DNA from 3 places in the Pannonibacter anstelovis genome. Region 2 is predicted to be linked to each of the others. Evidence: riboswitches for the same ligand, from Rfam matches in the RefSeq annotation. Region 2 holds a riboswitch; each other region holds the start of a gene.
The links. A riboswitch is a leader RNA that binds a small molecule or an ion and turns the genes downstream of it on or off. The one in region 2 is predicted to bind cobalamin.
Positions count from the first base shown of each region.

Region 1: another riboswitch for cobalamin. It lies ahead of V6L75_RS12185 (DUF1636 domain-containing protein); the one in region 2 lies ahead of cobU (bifunctional adenosylcobinamide kinase/adenosylcobinamide-phosphate guanylyltransferase).
Region 3: another riboswitch for cobalamin. It lies ahead of V6L75_RS00960 (energy-coupling factor ABC transporter permease); the one in region 2 lies ahead of cobU (bifunctional adenosylcobinamide kinase/adenosylcobinamide-phosphate guanylyltransferase).

Region 1 covers NZ_JBAKBF010000007.1:32,011-35,276, reverse strand. The annotation lists gene preA (NAD-dependent dihydropyrimidine dehydrogenase subunit PreA) at 1-752, shown strand, start outside; cobalamin riboswitch at 1,070-1,286, shown strand; gene V6L75_RS12185 (DUF1636 domain-containing protein) at 1,322-1,777, shown strand; gene V6L75_RS12180 (ABC transporter ATP-binding protein) at 1,774-2,541, shown strand; gene V6L75_RS12175 (ABC transporter substrate-binding protein) at 2,552-3,266, shown strand, end outside.
Region 2 covers NZ_JBAKBF010000006.1:219,608-222,873, forward strand. The annotation lists gene cobW (cobalamin biosynthesis protein CobW) at 1-1,123, opposite strand, end outside; gene cobU (bifunctional adenosylcobinamide kinase/adenosylcobinamide-phosphate guanylyltransferase) at 1,120-1,692, opposite strand; cobalamin riboswitch at 1,829-2,052, opposite strand; tRNA gene V6L75_RS11715 (tRNA-Asn) at 2,324-2,399, shown strand; gene fhuB (Fe(3+)-hydroxamate ABC transporter permease FhuB) at 2,479-3,266, opposite strand, start outside.
Region 3 covers NZ_JBAKBF010000001.1:212,352-215,617, forward strand. The annotation lists gene V6L75_RS00955 (hypothetical protein) at 129-1,289, opposite strand; cobalamin riboswitch at 1,562-1,781, shown strand; gene V6L75_RS00960 (energy-coupling factor ABC transporter permease) at 1,830-2,510, shown strand; gene V6L75_RS00965 (NHLP leader peptide family RiPP precursor) at 2,566-2,907, opposite strand; gene V6L75_RS00970 (NHLP leader peptide family natural product precursor) at 2,919-3,254, opposite strand.

The sequences.
Region 1 (3,266 bases), on a different contig from region 2:
CCGCACAGGCCGCCAAACGCGGCGGAGCGGATGCGGTGTCGCTGATCAACACCATCAATTCCATCGTGGGTGTTGACCTTGACCGCATGGCGCCAACGCCGACCATTGACGGCAAGGGCTCGCACGGGGGCTATTGCGGCCCGGCGGTGAAGCCGATTGCCCTCAACATGGTGGCGGAAATCGCCCGTGATCCGGAAACCTATGGCCTGCCCATATCCGGCATCGGCGGCGTCACCACCTGGCGCGATGCGGCAGAGTTCATTGCCCTCGGCGCCGGCAACGTGCAGGTCTGCACCGCCGCCATGACCTATGGCTTCAAGATCGTCGAGGAGATGATCGAGGGGCTGAAGGACTGGATGGGCGGGGCCGGTTACGAGCGGATTTCGGACTTCTCAGGCCGTGCAGTGCCCAATGTCACCGACTGGCGCTACCTCAACCTCAACTACATCGCCAAGGCGAAGATCGACGAGGACCTCTGCATCAAGTGTGGCCGCTGCCACATCGCCTGCGAGGACACCTCGCATCAGGCGATCACCAGCATGGTGGACGGGGTACGCAAGTTCGAAGTGATCGACGAGGAATGCGTCGGCTGCAATCTCTGCGTCTCGGTCTGCCCGGTGGAAAATTGCATCACCATGGAACCAATGGCCACCGGAACCGTTGATCCGCGGACGGGCCGTACCGTCTCTGGGGACTATGCCAACTGGACGACACATCCGAACAACCCCAGCGCCCGCATCGCCGCCGAGTGACGGAGCCACCGGGGAGCTTTGCTCAACGGGAATTGTTCGAACACTGCGGCGCCTGAGCGTTCCAAGTCTTGATGCGTCAGCATCTTAGGACTTGGCGTAAAGGCAGAGACTTGCGACGGCACCCCAGCCCCCGGGATGCCGTTCACCCCAGCTCGATGAGAGGCGACTCCCCCGGCTGCCGGCATAGGCAGCCGGGGATTTTTTTGTCCTTACGAAGCCATATATTGTAATGTTATCTTATAACATATATCACTACCCCAGTATGAAAACCTGTTCCGGATTTATGACGATGGAGCTTGACAGGAAGGACGGCGGATTTGATCATCTGCGGCGATGGTTCCCGGCTGGCAAAGCCTTGGCCGGGTGAAAAGGGAACACGGTACGGTGTAGCCAACAGGCGCCAAGTCCGTGACTGCCCCCGCAACTGTAGGCGGCGAGCGACCCCGGGTGATCCACTGTTCCACCGAGGAACGGGAAGGACCGGGCAAGCGGCGACCCGCAAGTCAGGAGACCTGCCATCACAACAGACCTCAAACCGCCGGGCGGGGTGTCCCGGAAGGAGCATGTCCATGACCATTCAGGGACCGGCCTTGGCCGGAACACCTGCGCCTGCGCCTATGCAGCAGGCCATCCCGAAGACGGAAGGCCCCTCCCCTTCCCATTATCTCACGATCTGCGTTACATGCCGCGACAAGGAGACCGGCGAACGGCCCGGGCATGATCTAGGCACAGCCCTTGCCAGCGCGCTGCAGGCCGATACGGACTGGTCCGTCTCAGGCGTTGAATGCATGGCCGCCTGTGGCCAGCCCTGCACTGTCGCCCTGACCGCACAGTTCAAGACCGGCTGGCTGTTCGGGCACCTGACGCTGGAAGACGTGCCGGACATTGCCGCTTTTGCCCGCCAGTATCACGGTCTGGCCGATGGCTGGTGCAAGGCATCCGAGCGTCCGGGCCGGATGGCGAAGACGGCGCTGGCCCGCATTCCCGCACCCGGCCGCACAACCACCTTCAGGCCCGGCACGTGAGCGCGCCTTTCTTCGAGGCTGATAACCTCGGCTGGGGGCCGCGCGGAAACCTCACGCTCCTCTCCGGGATCAGCTTCACCGTCAATCAGGGTGAGATGCTGGCCATTTGCGGTGCCAATGGGGCGGGAAAATCGTCGCTGCTGCGACTGCTTTACCGCTTCCACAAGCCGCAGACAGGTGACGTGCGGCTGGAGGGCACGAGCCTTTGGGCCATGTCCAGCCGTGACACGGCCCGCCGCATTGCCGTGGTACTGCAGGAGCAGCCGACGGATTTTGCCCTGACCGTGCGCCAGATCGTCAGCCTCGGCCGCCTGCCGCATCAGCGCGGACTTGCGGCAGCAGGAGCGCGTGACGGCGAGGTGGTGGAGCATGCCCTGGCCCGGCTGCATCTGACGGCGCTGAGCGAGCGCTCCTTCGGCACCCTGTCCGGCGGCGAGCGCCAGCGTGTGCTGGTGGCCCGTGCGCTGGCGCAGGAGCCGCGCCTGCTGATCCTTGATGAGCCGACGAACCATCTCGATATCCGCCACCAGCTGGAGCTGATGGCCCTGCTGCGCGGCCTGCCGCTGACGGTGATCACCACCCTGCATGACCTGACGCTGGCCGCAGAGCATGCTGACCGGGTGCTGCTGCTCGCCAACGGCACCGTGCTCGCCATGGACAGGCCGGAAGCGGCGCTGACCGAAGCCAATATCGCCGGGGCTTTCTCCGTCCGTTCACGGATCGATACCTCCGGCCATTCCCCCCGTTTTTCCTTTCACTTGTGAGATCTGACCGATGCGTATAGCCCTTGCTTTCGCCGCCCTTCTGGCCACCACCGCCAGCGCCTTTGCCTATCCGGTGACGGTGAAAAGCTGCAACCGCGATGTCACCTTTGACGCCGCCCCCACACGCGCCATCTCCAATGACGTGAACCTCACCGAAATGATGCTGGTGCTGGGCCTGACGGACCACATGGCCGGTTACACCGGCGTGTCCGGCTGGAAGACGCTGGACCCGGAGATGCGCGAAGGCGTGAAGGAGCTGCCGGAACTCGCCGAAAAATACCCCACCAAGGAAGTGCTGCTGGGTGCGGAAGCCGATTTCTATTTCGCAGGCTGGAACTACGGCATGAAGGTGGGCGGCGAGGTGACGCCGGAAACGCTAGCCCCCTTCGGTATCAAGGTCTATGAGCTGACCGAAAGCTGCATCCACATCGGCCCCAGGGAGAAGATCTCCATGGCCGACATGTACAACGATCTTCTGAACCTCGGGACGATCTTCGGCGTCGAGGACAAGGCCAGGGCGCTGGTCGCCGGTTACGAGGCAAAGCTTGCCGAAGTGACCGCCAGGGTAAAGGAGCCGGGCAAGGAGCCGCTGCGCGTCTTCGTCTATGACAGCGGCGAGGACACGCCCTTCACCGCAGGCCGCTATGCCATGCCCACCGCCCTCATCGAGGCCGCAGGCGGGCGCAACATCATGGATGATCTCGACAAGAGCTGGGCCACCGTCG
Region 2 (3,266 bases):
AGGCAGCACGCCCAGCCGCAGCTGAGGCCAGCGCAGCAGAAACAGCCGCAAGATCGAGCCCCTTGAGGCCAATCACCACCAGCTTGCCGGGCGCCTTGGCACCTGCCGCGAACCAGGCCTCGACACGCGGGCCAACCGCCTGTACCAGCGCAGGCGCGGCCTTGCCGGAGACCGCCACCGCGCCCTTGATGCGCAGCACGCCCTTCAGCGCCATCGCCCGCAGCACCACAGCCTCGATGTCCTTCAGCGAGGCAAACTCCGGCGCCATGACCACATGGCTTTCGAAATCGTCATGGTGGTGATCATGATCATGATCATGGTCATGGTCATCATCGTGATCGTGATCGTGATCGTGGTCATCATCGTCATGATGGTGGTGATGATGGTGCGCACGGCGGGCAGCCAGATCATCCTCCGCAGCGGAGGAGCGGCCCAGCAGCACGTCGATGGGCAGCGAACCCTTTTCAGCTGCAATGATCTCGACACCGGCGCGCACATCTTCTGCGATATGCTCGCGGATATGCTCTAGCGCGTGATCATCGACCAGATCGGCCTTGTTCAGCACCACCAGATCGGCGCAGGCGAGCTGATCGTGGAAAAGCTCTTCCACCGGATTGTCATGATCCAGCGTTTCATCGGCAGCGCGCTGCGCGGCAAGGGCTTCCTCGTCCAGCACGATGCGCCCTTCGGCGAGAGCTGCCGCATCCAGCACGGTGACAACACCATCCACCGTCACCCGCGTCTTGACGCTGGGCCAGGTAAAGGCCCGCACCAGCGGCTGGGGCAGAGCAAGGCCTGACGTCTCGATGACGATGTGGTCCGGCGGCGTCTCGCGGGCCAGCAGCATTTCCATGGCTGGGAGGAAATCATCGGCCACGGTGCAGCAGATGCAGCCGTTGGTCAGCTCCACCACATCATCGGCAGAGCAGGACGGATCGGCGCAGCCATCCAGCAGCGAGCCGTCAAAGCCCATATCGCCGAACTCGTTGACGATCAGCGCAATGCGCCGCCCGTCCGCGTTGGTCAGGAGATTGCGGATGAGCGTCGTCTTGCCCGCGCCCAGAAAGCCGGTGACGATGGTGGCCGGGATCTTGGCCACGGCAGGGGTCTGAAAATCGGTCATAGAGAGATATCCGGTTGTGAGGAGGGCTTGAGCACGAGCGGCAGACCGGCGGCCACAAAGACCACGCGGCTGCAGACGGCAGCAAGCTCCTGATTGAGACGGCCCTGCGCATCGCGGAACTGACGCGCCATGGCGTTGTCCGGCACGATGCCAAGACCCACTTCATTCGAAACGAAAACAACAGGCGCAGGCAGATTGGGCACGAGCGCGCAAAGCGCCTGAGTAGCGGCGGCAAGGTCTGCTTCGGCCATCATCAGATTGGTCAGCCAGAGCGTCAGGCAATCGACCAGCACCGCACGTCCGGGCAGGGCTTCGCGCCGGAGCACGTCCGTCAGTTCCGCGCCGATGCCGCCCTTGTCCTCAATGGTGCGCCACTCTACCCCGCGCCGTGCGCGGTGCAGGCCGATGCGGGCTTCCATCTCCCCGTCCCAAGCGGCGGAAGTCGCCACATAGACAGGCTCAAGCCCGCTTTCGAGGATCAGCTGCTCTGCATATCTGCTCTTGCCGGAGCGTGCGCCGCCCGTCACCAGAACGGAAGTTGCCGCCCCCTGCCCTTCAGCCTGCGCCATGGGTCAGCCGCAGGCTTGCAGCATGGCAGCGTCAGGCTCTCTTGCGGACGCGCGGGCGCGATCCGCCCTGCCATCCGCCCAGTCTGGGGGAGTAGAAATCATGTCAGGTCCTCCGGTCCGCCCACCCGGCGGCCTTGGGGTTGCACAACATCAGGCCGGTCTCCTGGCTCGCGGGTCTTCACCTTGCCGCGCCTTCCCGCAAGGACTGGCCTTGCAGTGGCATGAGGCGGCAAGATTCTCCGCTGACAGTTGCGGGGGCAGCTGCGGCTTTGGAGCCCCGGATTGAGTCGCTCCGCACCGCATTCCCGTTTCATCCCCTTGGGCTTGGCCCTCCGGGGAACCTGATCCTCTCCTTGTAACGGCTTGGCGGCAGCGCAGCAAGGACGCCCTTAGGGCAAGCCTGCGGCGCAAAAGCCCCCTCCACATTCCGGGCAACGGGTGCAAGAACCGGCGCGGATGGGTTATCCACTGGCCCAAGCCGTTGAAAGACCGCAGATTTCCGCCAAAGCCAGCCCTGTGGAAAACTTTCTTGAAGAAAGGGCTTGGCAAATGCTCAAGGCCTTTGTTATACGCCTCTCACCGACGGCGGCGCACACAGCCGCCACCGCAAAGGGCACTGCCCTTCTGGTGATCCGCGATAGCTCAGTTGGTAGAGCGTTCGACTGTTAATCGAATGGTCGCAGGTTCGAGTCCTGCTCGCGGAGCCAACCTTCTCTCTTCCCTAGATAAAATTCAAAACTTGCCCGCAACGGCAGGGCTTTTTGCGTTTGTGCGGCAGACTGCGCCTCACGCGGGTCTGCGGTAGAGCAGCCAGAGAAAATACGGCCCGCCGATGAAGGACGCGAGGATGCCGGCGGGGATCTCGTAGGGAAAATCGAGCGTGCGGCCCAGCCAGTCGGCGCTGACCATCAGAGCAGCGCCAATAGCCGCAGCACAGGCAATCCGCAGCAGCGCACGCCCCGGCGCCACGGAGGCCGCGATATGGGGCGCGATGAGGCCGATGAAGCTAAGGGGGCCGGTTATCAGCGTGGCGGCAGCCGTCAGCAGGGCCGAGAGCGCCAGAAGCAAGGTGCGCGAGCGGCGGGGCGACAGGCCCAGCGCCCGGGCTGTGGTGTCGCCCAGCGGCAGAATCTCCAGCCAGCGCCCCATCAGCGGCAGCACCAGCAGCACAACGAGCAGGATGGCCAGCGAGGCAAGGGCCGTCAGTCCGGCGGCGCGGTAGGTCGGCCCCATGGACCAGGCCAGCACGAAGACCGCACGCGGATCACCGCTGGCCAGAATGAAGGATATGAGCGCAGCCGCAAATGTGCCTATGGCAACACCGGCCAGCAGCACCGGCCCGGGTGCGTGGCCGGACTTGCGGGTGATGGCCAGCACGAAGAGGAAGGCGAGCACCGCCCCGCCCGCTCCGCCCCCCAGCAGCAGGAGAGGAGAGAAGGAACCGGTCAAAAACAGCGCCACGGTGATGCCGAGCCCTGCCCCCGAACTGACGCCCAGCCCTTCAGGACTGGCCAGCGGATTGCCGGTCATCGCCTGAATGAGCCCGCCAGCCAGCGCCAGCATCGCACCGGCAG
Region 3 (3,266 bases), on a different contig from region 2:
GCAAAGCGCGGCAGTTCAGTCAAACCGCCGCGCTGGCTGGTTCCGAATTCATGCGTCCGGTCTATGGTGCCATTGATGGGCTGCCATCGCGGGAACCCATCGGCCGGCGCGGGACCGTCAAACGGCGCTTATTTCTTGTTGGCCGTGACGTCGATCCCAAGGATCTGCGGCAGGCCCTGCGGTGCCATGACTGCCGTTCCGAAGATCTGCGCGACGGAAACAGGAGCTGCCGGCTTGGCGTCAGCCTGCAGTGACACGGGGTTGTCCAGGAATTCGCCGGCAGCAGCTGCCACCTTGGCCTGGAACTCCGGGTTCTGAAGCAGGGCGAGCATCATCGGCAGGCCGGTCTTGAGCTGGCTAACGACTGCGGCTCGGTCCGATCCTGCAGTCTTGGCCTGCTGGTCGAGGAGGCGGTCGACGATCGAGCCGTTGTCGAAGCGCAGGCGCATGGAGTTCAGCGTCAGGCCCTGCAGGATAGCCATGGCTTCGTCGCTGTTGTCCTTGGCTGCTTCCAGCTTCTCGGCCACTTCCTTGGTCAGGCCGCCGATCTGCACAGCCAGGGCGACGCCGCCCATTTCAGCTGCGGTCATGTCGAGCCTCGGCAGGTCAAGCACACCGGTGACCGGATCCCACTTGAACTCTGCCGCCACTTCGGCATTCACGGTCTCATAGCCAAGATCGGTGAGCTGCTTGGCAGTGCCTGCGTCAAGCTCTGAAACCGCAATGGCGATACCCGTCATGTTCAGTTCGCCCGAGGTTGGCAGATTGCCTTCGCGGCTGTTGATCGCAGCATAGACGGTGTCCAGCGAGGCCTTGGTAACGTCACCTTCGGCGATCTCGATACCTTCAGCCTCGATGGTGTTGTAATCTGCAGTTTCCTCGAAGGATTTGGACCCGTCAGCAGGCGGAAGAACCACACCTGTCAGGGTCAGCGATGCCATCGACACAGATGCGCCGTCCTTGTCTTCAAGCACGGCTTCCTCGATGGCGACGCCATCAAGGCTCATCGTCCCATCTGACTTTTCTTCACCGTTGGTCAGGGTGATGATGCCGATGGTGCCGGAACCATCTTCCGGTGTCTTGCCTTCAAGGGCGACATCCTCAAGGGTTACCTGATCGCCATCTTCGGAAACGCTGCCGACCGACACGACCTTTACATTGCCGGCCTCTACCCGTGACAGGAAGGCATCGGCAACATCGTTGCCGGTCGCCTCGAAAGCCAGCGCACCGTGGGTCAGCGCCAAGGCCATGACGGAGACACTGACACCACGCATCAGAAAGGATCGCATTTGAAGCTCCAGATTGAGAACTGAAATCTAAACCGCCGGAACCATGTCCCAACCTTGCCATAAAGGTCCGTGACCTGCGTCACACACAGGTCTTTGGCTGGAACGCGGCTATCGATGATGCATGGTAAACTACTCCAGCATAACGGCTTTGTGAAATGATCTGTCAAAGCGGGCGATTTCACGGCGCTTTGATGCGCCTGGCTCATACTTTTTGCCGGTATGTGGAAAGACATGCATGAACGCACAAATGCTATGGCATTGTTTCTATCTGGGCTAGAGTGAAGCTGATGGGCCGCGCAGACAGATGCTGCTACGGCAAAAAACAGGGAACGGGGTGAGGGCCCGCACATCGTGCAAGGCCTGATTCCCCGGCTGCCCCCGCAACTGTAAACGGCGAGCGATGCCTCTATGCCACTGGCCCCGCAAGGGCTGGGAAGGCAGGCGAAGCGGTGAACCGTAAGCCAGGATACCTGTCCATCACATGACCGGGCGCAAAGCCCAATCCAGTCCAATGCGCGGCGGGCGCAGAAAGGAACGAGCATGCATATCGAAGAAGGCGTCGTTGAAGGCGCGAAAATCATCCTGAGTTATGGCACAGCGGCAACGGCTTTCGGGCTTGCAGCAAAACTCGCCGTTGACGACCTGCGGACCAATGGCGGTGCCATTCCGCTTCTCCTGCGCAGCATCATGACCACTGCGCTCGTGTTTTGCTTCTTCGAGGTGCTGCCGCATCACCCCGTGGGCGTGTCCGAGGTGCATCTGATTCTCGGCTCTACACTGCTGCTGCTGTTCGGGGCAGGGGCTGCTGCCATCGGGCTAGCCGCCGGTCTGCTGATGCAGGGCCTGTTCTTTGCACCCTTCGACCTGCCGCAATACGGCATGAATGTCACCACGCTGCTGGTGCCTCTCTTTGGCATCAGCCTGCTGGCAAAGCGAATCATTGCGCCGTCGACACCGTATGTGGACCTGAAATATTCGCAGGCGCTGGCGCTTTCCACCGCCTATCAGGGCGGCATTGTTGCCTGGGTGGCCTTCTGGGCCGTCTATGGCCACGGTTTCTCCACTGAGAACCTCGCTGATGTGGCCAGCTTCGGTGCGGCTTACATGACCGTGATCATTCTGGAGCCGCTGGTGGACCTCGGCGTGCTGGCGGGCGCAAAGGCTCTGAAGCAGCTCAGCGGCAGCCCGCTGTTCAACGCAAGGCTTCATGTGGCGGGCTGAGCCTTTGGCATGAAAAGAGGCCGGGGAACTCCCGGCCTCCATGCAAAGGCGTGGATCAGAATGGGTCGTAGCCAATGCGGCGCAGCTTGTCCTGCGTCCAGCCATCGCCCTTGCAGCCCTTGTAGGCGCCGCCGGCTGCATAATCGAGCAATTCGTCCGGCAGTTCATCTGCCTCGATGCGGCGCGGAAGCACCAGCACGATCTCTCCGGGAGCTTCTTCCAGGACCCGGATCGCAAGGCTCGGGACCGGATCCGTGCCAAGCAATTCCACAAGTACTGCATGCGGATCGTTCAGAAGGGCGCTGCGGAAGGCAGTGTCAGTTTCTGCCTTCTTGCGAAGCTCGGCCTCAAGAACGGCGCGAGCCTTCTCGAACGGATAGGCTGTGATTTCGCTCATGATCGTCTCCCTTAGAACCTGATGCCACGGCCTTCGATTGGGGTAAAGAAACCTATATCGCTCAAGCACTTGTGCAGATTTCCGCCGGACGCATAGTCCAGAAGCTCATCCGGCAGCTCGTCTTCGGCGATGGAGCGCGGCAGTACGAGAAGCACTTCGCCGGCCTGTTCCTCGACGACGCTGATCTTCATCGATGGGATCGGGTCATTGCCGAACATGTCGCGGATGGCGGCATGCGGATTGCTCTTCAGCAGCTCGCGGAAGGCTGTGTCGGAAGTTGCCCTGGCAACGAGCGCAGCCTCGATGTGGGCGCGGGCGCCGGCAACGGCATCTGTCATGGACGTCATAAATTTGGCCTC